One region of the Neorhizobium sp. DAR64872/K0K18 genome, then DNA from elsewhere that is predicted to be linked to it. Evidence: predicted binding sites of a transcription regulator. Region 1 holds the regulator's gene; each other region holds the start of a gene.
What was found. The regulator HrcA, encoded in region 1, represses chaperone genes, less so after heat shock. The targets are predictions, from matches to a motif close to GTTAGCACTCNCNNNNNGNGAGTGCTAAC.

Region 1 (5,033 bases):
TCATCGCCCGGCTTCCAGCCGTGCTTTTCCTCGCTGGTCATTTCACCGAACGTTGTCTCGTGACCTTCCGGCTGGAAGATCGGATCGTAACCGAAACCGGCAGCACCACGCGGCGGCCAGGCGACAACGCCTTCGACATCGCCGCGGAAGAGTTCGGTGTGGCCATCCGGCCAGGCAAGGCAGATAACGCTCACAAAACGGCAGCTGCGCTTGTCGGGCGTGGTCGCACCCTTTTCCTGCAGCGCGTCTTCCACCTTCTGCATCGCCATCGCGAAATCACGGCTGCCATCCTCGCGCTCAGCCCAGTCGGCGGTATAGACACCGGGAGCACCGTCCAGCGCATCGATGACGATGCCGCTATCGTCGGAAAGGGCGGGCAGGCCGGACGCCTTGGCAGACGCAAGCGCCTTGATCGCCGCATTTTCCTCGAATGTCGTGCCGGTCTCATCCGGTTCCTCGAACTTCAGTTCGGCTGCGGACTTTGCCGAAAAGCCGAACGGACCGATCAATTCGGCAATCTCACGGATCTTGCCGGCATTGTGGCTGGCAACGACGATCGTTTTCGTCTCAAGCTTGCGCATGAAGGTTCCTATAGATTCCAGAGCCTCGGCTCTGCGCATTCCAGGCTGTTGCCGGCCGGGTCACGGAAATAGATGGATCGGGCGCCGGTCGGCCAGCGAAAATCGCTTTCAATCACGATGCCCGCCTTGTTGAGCTTTTCGACCATTCTGTCAATCGCCGGCCCGTCCATACGAAAGCACACATGCCCCGGGCCTGTCGTGCCATGCGGGGGAACCGGCAGCGCATCATCAGGTGGCGGCTTCAGAGTCTCGGCGCGATTGAAGATTAGGAGGATGCCTGGTCCGCATCGGTAAAACACGTGGCGATCGCCGGCCCGCAACACCCGTTCAAGCCCGAGCAGTTCACCGTAAAAGGCTTCCGCCGCATCGAGATCATCGACATAGAGCGCTGTTTCGAGAATGCCGTCGATCAAAACAGTGGCTCCCTTGTCTGATGCTGCCCCGCCATGAAGGCGGGGGAGAGGTTCGATCGAGAGGTAGTCTCTCCGGAAAGGAAGACTGCCCCTCGCAACTCTTGGATCAGCCAGCGTTGAAATCAGCCGCCGATCGCCTGCTTCTGCAGAGCTACCAGTTCCCGGGTGCCGTCCTGTGCCAGCGACAAAAGGTTGAGGAATTCCTCCTGGCTGAAGGGAGCACCCTCGGCCGTGCCCTGAATCTCGACGATGCCGCCGCTACCCGTCATGACGAAATTCGCGTCTGTCTCGGCGGCGGAATCCTCGAGGTAGTCGAGATCTATGACCGGCTGGCTTGCAAAGATGCCGCACGAGATCGCCGCGACATGGTCTTTCAGAACCTTGTCGAGCTTGATCATCGAGCGGGTGTCCATCCATTTCAGGCAATCATACAGCGCCAGCCAGCCACCGGTAATGGCCGCCGTGCGGGTGCCGCCATCGGCCTGGATCACGTCGCAGTCGATGGTGATCTGCTTTTCGCCAAGCGCGGAAAGGTCGACCACGGCGCGCAGCGAACGGCCGATCAGGCGCTGGATTTCCTGGGTACGGCCACCCTGCTTGCCGGTCGCAGCCTCGCGCTTCATCCGGTCGCCGGTGGCGCGCGGCAGCATTCCGTATTCGGCGGTGACCCAGCCCTTGCCGGAATTGCGCAGCCACGGCGGTGTCTTTTCTTCAAGGCTTGCGGTGCACAGAACATGGGTATCGCCGAACTTGACGAGACAGGAGCCCTCGGCATGCTTGGAGAAATTGCGCTCGAACGAAATCTTGCGCATCTGATTTGTCTGTCTGCCTGAAGGCCGCATCCGTCACTCCCTAAATTATTGTTTCCGCCTTCTAAGGCTCGGAGCCGTCATTTGCAAAGAATTTCCCTTTTGCGGATGCGCAAGTGAGCGACTATATCTGGGAGATGAGATCAGCAGCATGGTAAAGGGGCCAATGGTATTTCCGGGACTGACGGGTCGCGACAACGGCTCCGTGCTTGATGATCGTTCGCGGGAAATCTTTCGCCGCATCGTGGAAAGCTATCTGGAATCCGGCGAGCCGGTCGGTTCGCGCAATCTGTCGCGACTTCTGCCCATGTCGCTGTCGCCAGCCTCCGTGCGCAATGTCATGAGCGATCTGGAAGAGCTCGGCCTCATCTACTCGCCGCATATCAGTGCAGGCCGCATGCCGACCCAGACAGGGCTGCGGTTCTTTGTCGATGCCTTCATGCAGGTCGGCAATCTCTCGGAAGAAGACCGCGCCAGCATCGACCGGCAGATCCGTCCTCCGGATCGCGATCAGACGCTCGAAAACCTGATGGCCGATGCAAGCCTGATGCTGTCTGGCGTCTCGCGCGGCGCCGGCATCGTCATCACTGCCAAGAACGATCCCGTCCTCAAACATGTCGAGTTCATCCGCCTGGAGCCCACCAAGGCGCTCGCTGTCCTCGTTGGCGATCATAATCAGGTGGAGAACCGCATCATCGATCTGCCGGCCGGCGTAACCTCGTCGCAGCTCGGCGAGGCCGCAAATTTCCTCAACGCGCATCTCGCCGGCCAGACGCTGCCGGAATTCCGCGGCCAGATGAAAATGCTGAAGGAACAGGTCGCAAGCGAGCTTCACACGCTGTCGCATGATCTGGTGGAGCGAGGCCTCGCCTTCTGGTCGGGTGATCAGGAAGATGGAAAGCCGGGCCAGCTCATCGTGCGCGGCCGGGCAAACCTTCTCGAAGGTCTGGCTGACGTCAGCGATCTCGATCGGCTGCGTCTGCTGTTTGACGATCTCGAAAAGAAGGACAGCCTGATCGAGATCCTCGACCTTGCCGAAAAGGGGCCGGGCGTGCGGATCTTTATCGGTTCGGAAAACAAACTGTTCTCTCTATCCGGCTCCTCGCTCATCGTTGCGCCCTATCGTGATGGCGAGGAACGCATCGTCGGCGCGGTCGGCGTGATCGGCCCAACCCGGCTGAATTACTCGCGCATTGTGCCCATGGTGGATTACACGGCGCAGCTGCTTGCAAGGCTATCCCGCTAGGATGTTCCCAAGCCCTTGATTTTTTCGCCCCGAACCTCGATATCGGGCGCAACCACCCTTCCAGATTCCAATACGCACCGGAGACCGTCATGACCGACGAAACCAAGAAGAACGGACCTGACGCAGCTGCTGTCGAAAACACGGCGGAAGCCGTAGCATCCGCTCTCGAAGACGCCGCCGATCAGAGCGCAGGGGAAGCCTTCTTCGCGCAGGAGCCCGATCCGATCGATGTGCTCAAGGCTGAAAATTCCGATTTGCGCGACCGTTTCATGCGGCTTGCTGCAGAGATGGACAACCTTCGCCGCCGCACCGAGCGTGAAGTAAAGGATGCCAAGTCCTACGCCGTCTCGGGCTTTGCCCGCGACATGCTGGCCGTCTCGGACAATCTGCGCCGCGCGCTCGACACTGTTCCGGCAGACAAGCGTGCCGGAGCCGATGCGACGCTGACGAGCCTGCTTGAAGGCGTCGAAATGACCGAGCGTGGCATGCTGTCGACACTCGAGCGGCACGGCGTCAAGAAGATCGATGCCGAAGGCGAGAAGTTCGATCCGAACTTCCATCAGGCCATGTTCGAGATCCCGAATGCGGATGTACCCAACAACACTGTCATGCAGGTCGTCCAGGCCGGCTTCATTATTGGCGAACGCGTCTTGCGCCCGGCCATGGTCGGCGTCGCCAAGGGCGGCCCGAAGGTTGAAGCAGCGGCGGCTGAAGACAAGAAGGACTGAGCTCCTTAGAGCCTTTCCAAGAAAAATGGGCGCCTCGGGCGCCCATTTGCGTTTGGCGACCGCGGGTAAGGATCAGTGCGTCGTATCCAGCGAAACATGCGCCAGGGAACGGATCAGGGCCAGTTCCGAATTGAGATGGGCTCGGGTCTTCTTGTCCGCATCGCCGATCAGTCCCTCCTGACCATCGGCAATTTTGAAGATTGCATCGAGCTCATCGAGAAGATGGGGATCCTTGATCGCCAGCAGGATGATAACCGCCTTAAGCAGTCTGTCATTCGCAGCGATCCTGGCACGTATGTCGTCATTCATGTCTATCTCCTTCAACGGGAAAGACATGTGGCGTATTTGACAAAAGGCAATTCTAAAGAGGGCTCGAAAACAAGATTAGCCGCTCCATTCGAGGGCGAACGGGCGGCTTTACTCTATAGAAAAGGAGTATAGAGCCGCCTCAGGCGGCGTGGTTTGCCTGTTCTGCATTCAGAAAGGCGTAGATTGCCGACGCGGAATCGGTCTTGCGAAGCTTGGCAACGAGATCCTGATCGCGCAATACGCGGGCAATACGCGAAAGCGCCTTCAGGTGGTCGGCGCCGGCGCCCTCTGGGGCGAGCAGCAGGAAGACAAGATCGACCGGCTCGTCATCCAGCGCTTCGAAGTCGATCGGCGATTCCAGGCGGGCGAACACGCCCTTGATGGACGATATGCTGCTGAGCTTGCCATGTGGGATGGCAATGCCGTGGCCAACGCCCGTCGACCCCAGCCGCTCCCGTTGCAGGATGACGTCGAAGATCTCCCGCTCGGGAACACCCGTCAGCTTGGCCGCTTTCACAGCAAGTTCCTGAAGAAGCTGCTTCTTGGAGGTCACTTTAAGGGCAGGAACAATCGCATCTTGCTGCAGCAAATCCGCCAAAGCCATTCTTATCATCCTTTTGCCGCGAAGGGCGAAGAGAGCGCCAAAGGCGCTCTCCCGAGAGTTTTTAGTTCTTCATACCGGTGGAATCGATCCAACCGATATTTCCGTCATTGCGCCGGTACACGATGTTCAGCTCCTTTCCAGGGCTGCGGAACAACAGGACCGGTTCGTCCGTCATGTCGAGCGCCATCACGGCGGTCGCAACGGACATGGTCATCAACTGCTTCGTGCTTTCCGCAACGATGGTCGGTGCGAAATCGTCTGGCACGTCGTCTTCTTCATCCGGTACACGGTCCATGACCGTGTAAGCCACTTCGGAAAAACCGTTCGCGTGATTGCCGGCGTG
Region 2 (5,033 bases), on a different replicon from region 1:
CACGCGTCGAGCGAGGGCAGGGGAGTTCGGGCTCGGACCAATGCTGATGTCGTTGATGCGCGCCAATACGAACGGAGGCCGGAAAGCAGGGTGAGGGGCTGTGCTGACGCACTAGGGTGAGGTCTCGATGGAAAAGGCCTGAAGTCAGCCTTCCTACATTGACAGCACTTACAACCGGTTTCAGCTCTCATTCGTCTGTAGGTGTTTCGGTTGTAGATGACTTGCGACCTGGTGGGCGACCAGGCGGACGGCCTCTCCTGCTGGCTCTCGCAGCTTTTCGGTTCAATCGTTGGCGTTCAGCCTCAGCTTGCGCTTCAGCCTCCGCTTCCGCTTTCTGTCGAGCCTCAAGAACATCGCTTGGCGTCAATTGGCCAACTATGCCAATCAAACTGCGTATGGTGTCGTGGGGGAGGTCATGAATAAGTCTGAACAATTCAACCCGATCATCGGCCTCTTGAGGATCTTTGCCGTAAAGATGAGGTGCCGCAGCATGAATCATCTGCATTGGCAGGAAACCAAGGAGCTCGGAAAGGTGGATCATTCGTGATACGGTAAGGCGCGAAATGTTCAGTTCATAGCGGCTATAAACCACTCGTGCGAGACCAGCCAAGGTCGCGAAATCACTCTGGGTCAAACCAGTTTTCGCACGTTCGTCTAAGAGGAATGCGGAAAGCTTTGCGTCGATCTCCCCGAAGCTGACAATGCCGTCGAAGCCCTTCTGGCGGTACAAGGGTCTCTGGAAATCTGGATCTGTGGTCTCAACCAGTTCCCTTGAATTGATATAGTCGGATAGATTCCGCACCGTCGGTATTCCCTCAGTCCCCAAATCCGCCAGTGGCAGATATCACGCACCATAACGTGCCATTAAGGCACTGTCATCCTGCGCGCCAGTCACACAAACCTAACAATATTGGGGGGAATGATCTGTAACATTGCTCTCTTGGGATCGAAATGCGCAACTCAGAGGCGCGTTGTGCCTCGAGTCAAGTTTGACTGCGAGCATTCCTGTTCACCGCCTTCGCAGCAATCAAATTCCAGCTGTGGGCATTGGGTTGAAAAATGCCTTCGAGGATCCTCTCCTCGCTGACCCAACTCAACTTCACGCGCATTTCGCAAGCTAGGGAGAACTGGTCGATGCTGATGCATCTTGTGATCCGGATCTCAGACTTCGGTCCGTGTTCCTCGAAGTCCCACATTGCGAACCGGAACAGCTCGCGTTTGGCGCGATCGTCCGTTGGCCAGTCGGTTTGCTTGAAAGGCTCCGGTGGAGCGGCGCCGACACTGAGAAAAGTTCTCTTTATGGCGCGAATATCGATCCCGACCTTCTCCGTCGCTTCAGGGTTGATCAAAAATCCAAGAGTTGCGCCTAGCGCCACCCCGCCCAGGAATCGAAGGTCGAGGATCAATAACCATTATCCTTCAGAAACTGGTCAATCGCGGCCTTGACGATCACCGTCATTTTCAAGTCGTTTTCAGAGGCTGCTCGCTCCAGACGTTTCTTAGTATCGTAATCAAGGGGGCAGTTGACGAAGTGTTTGCTCTCTCGCGCTTTATTCTGCTTCAGCTCCTGCAGTCGTATTCTGGATGCCTCACGCTCTAACGATCTGCTCGTCGCTCTCTCCCGGCGAGCCTCCGGTGATGGCAGAATCAAGCTCGACCGTTGTGGCACTTGAACGTCAGGGACCTTCGCTGGAGCTTCTTCGATAGCAACCTGGTCTGGATGATCGCTGGCCACCAAGTTTTCTGCTTCGTTGTCTATAGCCGGCGGCGACATTGAATTGGGCACATTCCCCCGTGACCGTCGCGGTGCAACGGGAAAATCAGATATACTGGAAGTCCCTTTAGCCATCTTACGCCCTCTTTTCCTCGTTTGTCAGGAAACGTTCAATTTCTTGCATCATGCCCATAACCTCACTCCGGGCCTTTCTGACCGAGTCGCTGAGCTCAAGCATTTGCAGTGTCCCATATCCTAGTCTGATGTCCCGATAGGGGTTCCGCTCATACAGCTCGGTATCAAGGAGGTGTGAATCATATCCCTGCTCTTGCAGGTTTGCGATGAAGGGGCGGATCAGGCGGTAGGCTTCCAGTGAACGTCCCGGGAGAGTAATCCGGGTTCTGAAGTTGAGATGTGGAATGTTTCGCCCGGTACGATCGCAGGCGTCAGCCACGTCCATTGCTGCCTGGCCAGCAGCAAGGATCTCGTCTTGGTTTGGCTGGATCGGCGTCATAACGATCTGCGAGCCGGCGATGATCGTGTCCCGTAGCACGGTGTCTTGACCGGGCGAGTCGATCAGCACGACGTCAAACCCGGCGGTTTCGTTCTCCAGAATATGCTGAAGTGATGCATTGGTTACCGCCGTGCGAAGCTCAATGCCGTCTGGCCTGTTGTCTTTCGCCTCGGAACGGGACCACCACTCATTGAGGTTTTGTCGGCCATCGGCATCGACCAAGAGCACTTGCTTACCATGAAGCGCATATTCTCCAGCGACCAGGATTACGGCGGTTGTCTTGCCCGCTCCACCCTTGCCGCTTACCAGCGATATGCAGATTGTCATTGCGCGATCCTCTCAGACTAACGGTTCCCCCGCCCCCTAGCGATCCGACGTGGGTTCAATCGGCACATCAGTATCGTCGTTAAAATCTTCACATCGAAGCAAACCTAACATGTGAACACACGCAGGTTAAGATCAAAACAAACGTGTGATCACACGCCGTTGGACATCAATGAAACCACACGAGTTAGTCGTGTGGTTTTTACAAGGTCTGGGTCGAGTGGTGAACCCCGGAGCCGCGTGAGGCCTCACTTGGCGCTCGCACGGAGGGCGCAAGGGCGAAGAGCGAAGCGTCCCTTTCGCCTGAGTACGAGGGACAGACAAAGGCCTTCGAGAGCGGTTTTGGCGGTGAACCCTGGTGAGCGTTCCAACGGAAAGGGTGCGAAGCGAAGCGGAGCGTAGCCAGTCAAGAGGTGGAATTTGGTTGAAATTTTGGGATAGTGCTTTAGGTTTAGAGTGGCAGGATACGCAAAAATGTTTTACATTTTGCACTGCGATCGTGGGACAAGCCCACGATGATGGTCGCAAGGCTCCGGGAAGGCTTAATTGATTGATGAGTGAAGACACGATCGAAGCGCCGACAGCCAAGCAACGCAAGGGGCGTCTAATCAACGTCCGCGTCAGCGATGCAGAGCATTCGGCTATCGAAGAAGCGGCCAAGTCGACCGGTATGAGTGTGTCTGCTTTTTTCCGTTCGCTGCTCCTCGAGGGTGCTGGCGTTCGACCCATTCTGACTGCTGAAGACAGGTTGATCATGGCCGCGTTGCTCGAAGACATGCGGATGATCGGCATCAATTTGAATCAGGTAGCCCGCTCCCTGAATGCAGGAAAGGGTGTCCATCCCTCAGAGCTGGACATCAACCTTGGCAACGTCCAGCGGATTCAGGCGGCCGTTATGAGTGAGCTGCGGACACTTTCGCGCCGTGCCGGGCATGAGCGCCGAGGCGAGGTGTAGGCCGTGGAGTTCTTTTTCGGCACTTTCACAAGCGAATGGGAGCAAAGGCGCGCTGCGCTATTGCACGAAATGACGCTTGGCGGCCGTGGGAGCGCTGTCGAGGAAGAGCTTGAGAAGAGACTGAAGAATCTGCAGCACCAGGTTGGGATGTCGAAAGGCGGCTCGGGATCTAGGGGAGGCGTGAGGACTTCAGCATTCAACGTGTCATCGCCTTCGAGGACGATGGCTGCGGGTTCGGGTGCTATGCGATCAATGGATGTTCGTCTTGCGAGCGTTGCCAAAGGAAGCCAGCCAGCAGTTGTCAAACTGGCTTCCTACGGTGGTGGCGCCCGCGTCGGCTCGATGCTCAACTACGTTTCCAGAGGGGGGAGCTGAAGGTTGAGAACGAGAACGGCGAGACGTTGCGTGGCCGTGAGGAGCTGGCGCGTCTCCGTGGCGATTGGGATCACCTTTTCCAAAACAGGACCGAGAGCCGCGATATCGGCGCGTTTAGCGTCGAGGTGAGCGTTTCCGGCGGCTCGAACCCGCATGAGAAGGTGCGAGACATTCTCAGCAGTGGCTTTGGTGATCGACCCTACGCTTACTCTGTCGAAACCCGAAACAATGGATCGCTGAAGGTCGAGGGCTATGTCGTGCTGCGCAGCGGGCAGGGCGAGCGGCTGACGGCTGACGCGAAGGCGGCCGCCATCGTTCAGGAGCGCTTCAACGCCAGCGCCGTTGCGAAAGAGGCCCCTGCGGCTTTCTCGTTCACAGGCTATGGCAACGGCGTGGAATATGGCGCTGCCAAGTTGCGAGACCTGATCGCGCAGCGGAACGACGTTCGAGACGATCAGGGACGTTCGATTGCCGATGACAAGGCTGCGGGCGACCTGGTGCAAAAGGAATGGCGGGATGAGCTGCACAGCCGCAAGAGCCGTGACGTGATGCACGTGATCATGTCGGCGCGTGCTGGCACGGATGCTGTCGCGTTCGAAGGAGCTGTTCGCGACTTCCTGGCTGAGCAGTTTGCGGGCCATCGGTACGTATTCGCTATGCATGATCCGGAGAACGATCCGAAAGAAGCAGGGGAGGGGGGCAAGCGGCCGCATGTTCATGCCCATGCCATCGTTACCATGCGTTCGGAATCGGGCGACCGGATCGAGACGACTCCGGCCACCTTCCGGCAATGGCGTGAGGTCATGGCCGAGAAGGCGCGTGACCACGGCATTAATATGGAAATGACCGATCGGCGCGAGTTCGCTACGCCGCCAGCCTTCACGCGAAATCAGGTTCGCGCCGTCAGGCATGACGGTCGAACCGAGCATGTAGGCACCAGCGATCCGGCACAGGCGCGATATGACGCAAAGCGAGCTGGTCGACGCGTGGTGGCAACGAGCCAGAGGAGCCGCCAGTACATCCTAAAAGCGCAGGAGACTTGGCAGAAGATTGCAGTCAACGCTGGCGACACAGTGGTTGCGGCCTACGCCGCTCAGCATCGCTCCTATCTGGAAAACGGCCTTGTCCAAGTGGATCAATCGCCTGCTGGT
Region 3 (5,033 bases), 370 kb from region 1:
GCCGTCGCCGATCGCGAGAACCCTCGCCTTGTCGACATCGCCGCGCTCCTGGCGGGCAATCGAGAGCGCCTCGTCGTAGATCGGCTTGTGCGGCTTGCCGGCGACGCGGACCTGGCCACCGAGCTGCTCGTAATAGGCGGCGACCGCACCGGCGCACGGAATGATCCGGTGACCGCGTTCGACCACCAGATCCGGGTTCGCGCAGATCATCGGCACGTTGCGGTTGATGAAGGTGGTCAGCATCTGGGTATAGTCTTCGGGCACTTCCTTCTCGTCGTCGAAGAAGCCGGTGCAGACGACGCAATCGGCGTCGGCTTCAGAAACGATCTCGATACCCAGTCCATCGAAGAAGTTGAGGTCGCGTTCAGGCCCCAGCAGAAACACCTTCTTCGGGCCTTCGGCGACCAGATGCCGGGTGACATCGCCAGACGTGACGATCCGGTCATAGGTTCCATCGGGAACACCGAGGTGCCTCATCTGTTCGATGACGCCGGGTGCGGGACGCGGCGAGTTGGTGATCAGGACGACAGTGGCGCCGGCTTCTCTGGCGGCGGCCAGGGCCGTGCAGGAATGCTGGAAGGCTTCGACGCCGTTATGGACCACGCCCCAGACGTCCGAAAGCACGACATCGTAGCCCTCGATCACGTCGTTCAAATTCTGGATGCGCTTTGCCATGTCAAAAGTTCCTGCCGGTTTTGCCTGCTCGATTAGGAGGCTGACATCGCAAACCGTTGGCGAGATTACAAGGGAGAAGGCGGTGAAAGCGGGCCGCGCGACGCAGATCGCGACAAAACTTCATATTTTTGCAATGGTCCGATCCTCACTGGATCAGGACAATCTGGGCGAGAAAACCCGCCGCCGCGCTGATGGCGAGCACCGGTACCATGCCGAGTTTCAGGACGAACAGCATGACGGCGGAGGCTGCGAACAGCACGAGCGCGATGGGATCGAGGCTGGACCAGACCGGGACGGAAAGGCCAAATCCGATGGGCGGGAAGAGATCGACGTGGCGGACCTCTTTGAACAGAACGTGGAGGCCGAACCAGATTGCGAGGTTGAGGATGACGCCGACGACCGCGGCGGTGATGGCCGACAGCGCACCGGATAAAAGGGCGTTGCCGCGCAGGCGTTCGATCAGAGGGGCGCCCGCAAAGATGAAGACGAAGCTCGGCACGAAAGTGGCCCAGGCGACGAGCAGGCCGCCGATGATTCCGCCCGTGACGGGGCCGAGACCGGAGGCTTCCCGGAAACCGACGAGAAAGCCGACGAAGGACAGGACCAGCACGAGCGGGCCGGGCGTGGTTTCGGCAAGCGCCAGTCCATCCAGCATCTCCCCCGGCTTAAGCCAGCCGTAATCGGCGACTGCGACCTGCGCCACATAGGCCAAAACCGCATAGGCGCCGCCGAAGGTGACCAGTGCCATCTTGGAGAAAAACGCGAACAGGCTGGACAAGCTTTCCGGTGCTCCGAAGGCCCAGAGCGCCAGGACAGGCGACTGCCAGACGAGGATCCAGAATACAAGCGTCGCGATCGTGCGGGCGACACCAGGTGTTTTCGCGCCGGGAGGGCCGTCTCCTTTGGCGACGCCGTCTTGAGTTTGCTGCCCCCCTGCCCGCGTCATCAGATAGCCTGCGAGACCGGCCGCAAACACGACGAGCGGAAACGGCAGGCTGAAGAAGAACAGGGCCACGAAGGCCGCGGCCGCGACGCAGCGCAGGAATGTGGTTTTCAGTGTTCGGCGTCCGAGGCGGATCACGGCCTCCACCACGATTGCAAGGACCGCCGCCTTCAGGCCGAAGAACAGGCCGGCAAGCCATGTCGCATCCTGGTAGAGGACGTAGGCCGCCGAAAGCCCCAGAATGATGGCAAGGCCGGGAAGGACGAAAAGAAGGCCGGAGACGATACCGCCGCGCACGCCAAACAGCAGCCAGCCGATATAGGTGGCCAGTTGCTGCGCTTCCGGGCCGGGCAGCAGCATGCAGTAGTTAAGGGCGTGCAGAAACCGCTCTTCCGAGAGCCAGCGTCTTTCTTCCACCAAAGTCTTGTGCATCATGCCGATCTGTCCGGCAGGCCCGCCGAAACTGAGGGCACCGATCCGGGCAAACACGGCCACGAGCTCACGAAAGCTCGGCGCCGGGCCCGGGTTTTGGTCGTTAAGCGTATTCTGCATGGCCGCTCCTTGAGCCCTGAATTTTTCAAGCCCGTTCTTGACTCAGCTCGCAGCCATCCTTATCTCGGGTCTCGTTAGCACTCTCGATAGATGAGTGCTAAACGTCACTCCGCGGGTCCTTGAGACCCGTCCATGTCATTTGATCGAGGGATTAGACAATGACAAGCACCAATTTTCGCCCCCTGCACGACCGCGTTGTAGTCAAGCGCGTCGAGTCTGAAGAAAAGACCAAGGGCGGCATCATCATTCCCGATACCGCCAAGGAAAAGCCAGCTGAAGGCGAAATCATCGCCGTTGGTCCTGGCGCCCGCGACGAAAGCGGCAAGCAGGTTGCACTCGACGTCAAGGTCGGCGACCGCGTTCTGTTCGGCAAGTGGTCGGGCACCGAAGTCAAGCTCGATGGCGTCGACCTTCTGATCATGAAGGAAGCCGACATCATGGGCATCATCGGCTGATTTTAGCCGACTGCTCTTCTTCCAATATTTGCTGACACCCCTTTTCAGGAGTTCCCAACATGGCAGCTAAAGAAATCAAGTTTGGCCGCACCGCGCGCGAAAAGATGCTTCACGGCGTCGATATCCTCGCTGACGCAGTGAAGGTCACGCTCGGCCCCAAGGGTCGTAACGTCATCATCGACAAGTCCTTCGGCGCTCCGCGCATCACCAAGGACGGTGTTTCGGTCGCCAAGGAAATCGAACTTGAAGACAAGTTCGAAAACATGGGCGCCCAGATGGTCCGCGAAGTTGCTTCGAAGACCAACGACATCGCCGGCGACGGCACCACGACTGCTACCGTTCTTGCACAGGCCATCGTTCGCGAAGGCAACAAGGCAGTGGCCGCCGGCATGAACCCGATGGACCTGAAGCGCGGCATCGATCTCGCCGTTGCAGAAGTCGTCAAGGATCTCCAGGCCAACGCCAAGAAGATCTCGACTTCGGAAGAAGTTGCACAGGTCGGCACGATTTCGGCAAACGGCGACGCACAGGTCGGCCGTGACATTGCTGAGGCCATGCAGAAGGTTGGCAACGAAGGTGTTATCACCGTCGAAGAAGCCAAGACCGCTGAAACCGAACTCGAAGTCGTCGAAGGCATGCAGTTCGACCGCGGCTACCTGTCGCCTTACTTCGTGACCAACCCGGAAAAGATGGTCGCCGATCTCGACGACGCTTACATCCTTCTGCACGAAAAGAAGCTTTCGAACCTTCAGGCCATGCTGCCTGTTCTCGAAGCTGTCGTTCAGACCGGCAAGCCGCTCCTGATCATCGCTGAAGACGTCGAAGGCGAAGCTCTTGCAACGCTCGTCGTCAACAAGCTGCGTGGCGGCCTGAAGATTGCTGCCGTCAAGGCCCCTGGCTTCGGCGATCGCCGTAAGGCCATGCTGGAAGACATCGCCATCCTGACGGGCGGCACTGTCATCTCCGAAGACCTCGGCATCAAGCTCGAAACCGTAACGCTCGACATGCTCGGCCGTTCGAAGAAGGTTTCGATCACCAAGGAAAATACGACGATCGTCGACGGCGCCGGTCAGAAGACCGACATCGAAGGCCGCGTTGCACAGATCAAGGCACAGATCGAAGAAACTTCTTCGGACTATGACCGCGAAAAGCTGCAGGAACGTCTTGCCAAGCTCGCTGGCGGCGTTGCCGTCATCCGCGTCGGCGGCTCCACGGAGATCGAAGTCAAGGAACGCAAGGACCGCATCGACGACGCGCTTAACGCGACGCGCGCTGCCGTTCAGGAAGGCATCGTCCCAGGCGGCGGTACCGCACTCCTGCGCGCTTCGACCAAGATCACGTCCAAGGGCGCGAACGACGACCAGGAAGCCGGCATCAACATCGTCCGCAAGGCGCTGCAGTCGCTGGTTCGCCAGATCGCAACCAACGCTGGTGACGAAGCTTCGATCGTTGTCGGCAAGATCCTCGACGGCAACAGCGACAACTTCGGCTACAACGCCCAGACGTCGGAATATGGCGACATGATCGCCATGGGTATCGTCGATCCGGTCAAGGTCGTTCGCACGGCTCTGCAGAACGCAGCTTCGGTTGCTTCGCTGCTGATCACCACCGAAGCCATGATTGCCGAACTTCCTAAGAAGGAATCGGCTGGCGGCGGCATGGGCGGCGGCGGAATGGGCGGCATGGGCGGAATGGACATGATGTGATCAGGCCGTAAGGTCTGCACATCTGATCCTTCAGGTTCAGTGTTTCGGAAAGGGCGTCGGGCAACCGGCGCCCTTTCTGCTATTGAGGCATACAGCATGCATAGCATTTCCCCCTCTGAACTTACCGAACGACAAGGACTGATAATTTTTATTCGTATAAAATAGTAATTCGGCAGTGACGCTCTTCTAAGCAACTTCACATTAACTGCGCTTAATCAAACACCAACGCGCAGGTTGCCATGAAGCACGTATCTTTGATCGGTAAATTTCTGACGCTCATGTCGTTCTTCGGCATATTCGTCGTCGCAACTGCCTTCTACAGCAGCAACAGCATTCGAACGCTGGATAGCGAGTATGGCGGGCTTCTCCAGCAGGAAAGTCTGGCAACTTTGGCAATTGCACGCGCCAATCGCTACATGCAGACCGGGCACGCTGCCGTTGGCGACCTGCTTGTGTCGCGCACTGACGCAGAGAACGCGAGCAATCTTGCGGCGTTTGAAAAAGCCAAATCCTCTTTTGGTGGCTGGATGGACAAGGCGATGGCGGCCCTTCCCGCTAATGCCAAGCTGGCGCCGATCAAGGCGGAAGGTTTGAGCGTTCTCAATGACGCTTGCGGCCCTGTGGTTCAGGCCGCAGCTCAGGCCACGGACGAGGCTGCCGTGCTGGCGTCTCAGGAAGCCTTCATGAGGGACTGCAAGCCGA

Region 2: the regulator HrcA is predicted to act here: its motif matches at 2,911-2,939, upstream of ACQY1P_RS23040 (DUF6290 family protein).
Region 3: the regulator HrcA is predicted to act here: its motif matches at 2,244-2,272, upstream of groES (co-chaperone GroES).

Annotation. Positions count from the first base shown of each region.
Region 1 is NZ_CP191446.1:268,003-273,035, forward strand. Features, by position in the region: gene rdgB (RdgB/HAM1 family non-canonical purine NTP pyrophosphatase) at 1-581, opposite strand, end outside; gene ACQY1P_RS06765 (VOC family protein) at 590-994, opposite strand; gene rph (ribonuclease PH) at 1,117-1,836, opposite strand; gene hrcA (heat-inducible transcriptional repressor HrcA) at 1,970-3,049, shown strand; gene grpE (nucleotide exchange factor GrpE) at 3,139-3,777, shown strand; gene ACQY1P_RS06785 (hypothetical protein) at 3,850-4,086, opposite strand; gene ptsN (PTS IIA-like nitrogen regulatory protein PtsN) at 4,226-4,690, opposite strand; gene hpf (ribosome hibernation-promoting factor, HPF/YfiA family) at 4,752-5,033, opposite strand, start outside.
Region 2 is NZ_CP191447.1:86,754-91,786, reverse strand. Features, by position in the region: gene repC (plasmid replication protein RepC) at 1-94, shown strand, start outside; gene ACQY1P_RS23060 (helix-turn-helix domain-containing protein) at 188-730, opposite strand; gene ACQY1P_RS23055 (hypothetical protein) at 984-1,406, opposite strand; gene ACQY1P_RS23050 (hypothetical protein) at 1,403-1,849, opposite strand; gene ACQY1P_RS23045 (ParA family protein) at 1,851-2,555, opposite strand; gene ACQY1P_RS23040 (DUF6290 family protein) at 3,106-3,507, shown strand; partial or broken gene ACQY1P_RS23035 (relaxase/mobilization nuclease domain-containing protein) at 3,511-5,033, shown strand, end outside.
Region 3 is NZ_CP191446.1:633,959-638,991, reverse strand. Features, by position in the region: gene ACQY1P_RS08445 (TIGR01459 family HAD-type hydrolase) at 1-675, opposite strand, end outside; gene chrA (chromate efflux transporter) at 821-2,170, opposite strand; gene groES (co-chaperone GroES) at 2,329-2,625, shown strand; gene groL (chaperonin GroEL) at 2,685-4,331, shown strand; gene ACQY1P_RS08425 (methyl-accepting chemotaxis protein) at 4,571-5,033, shown strand, end outside.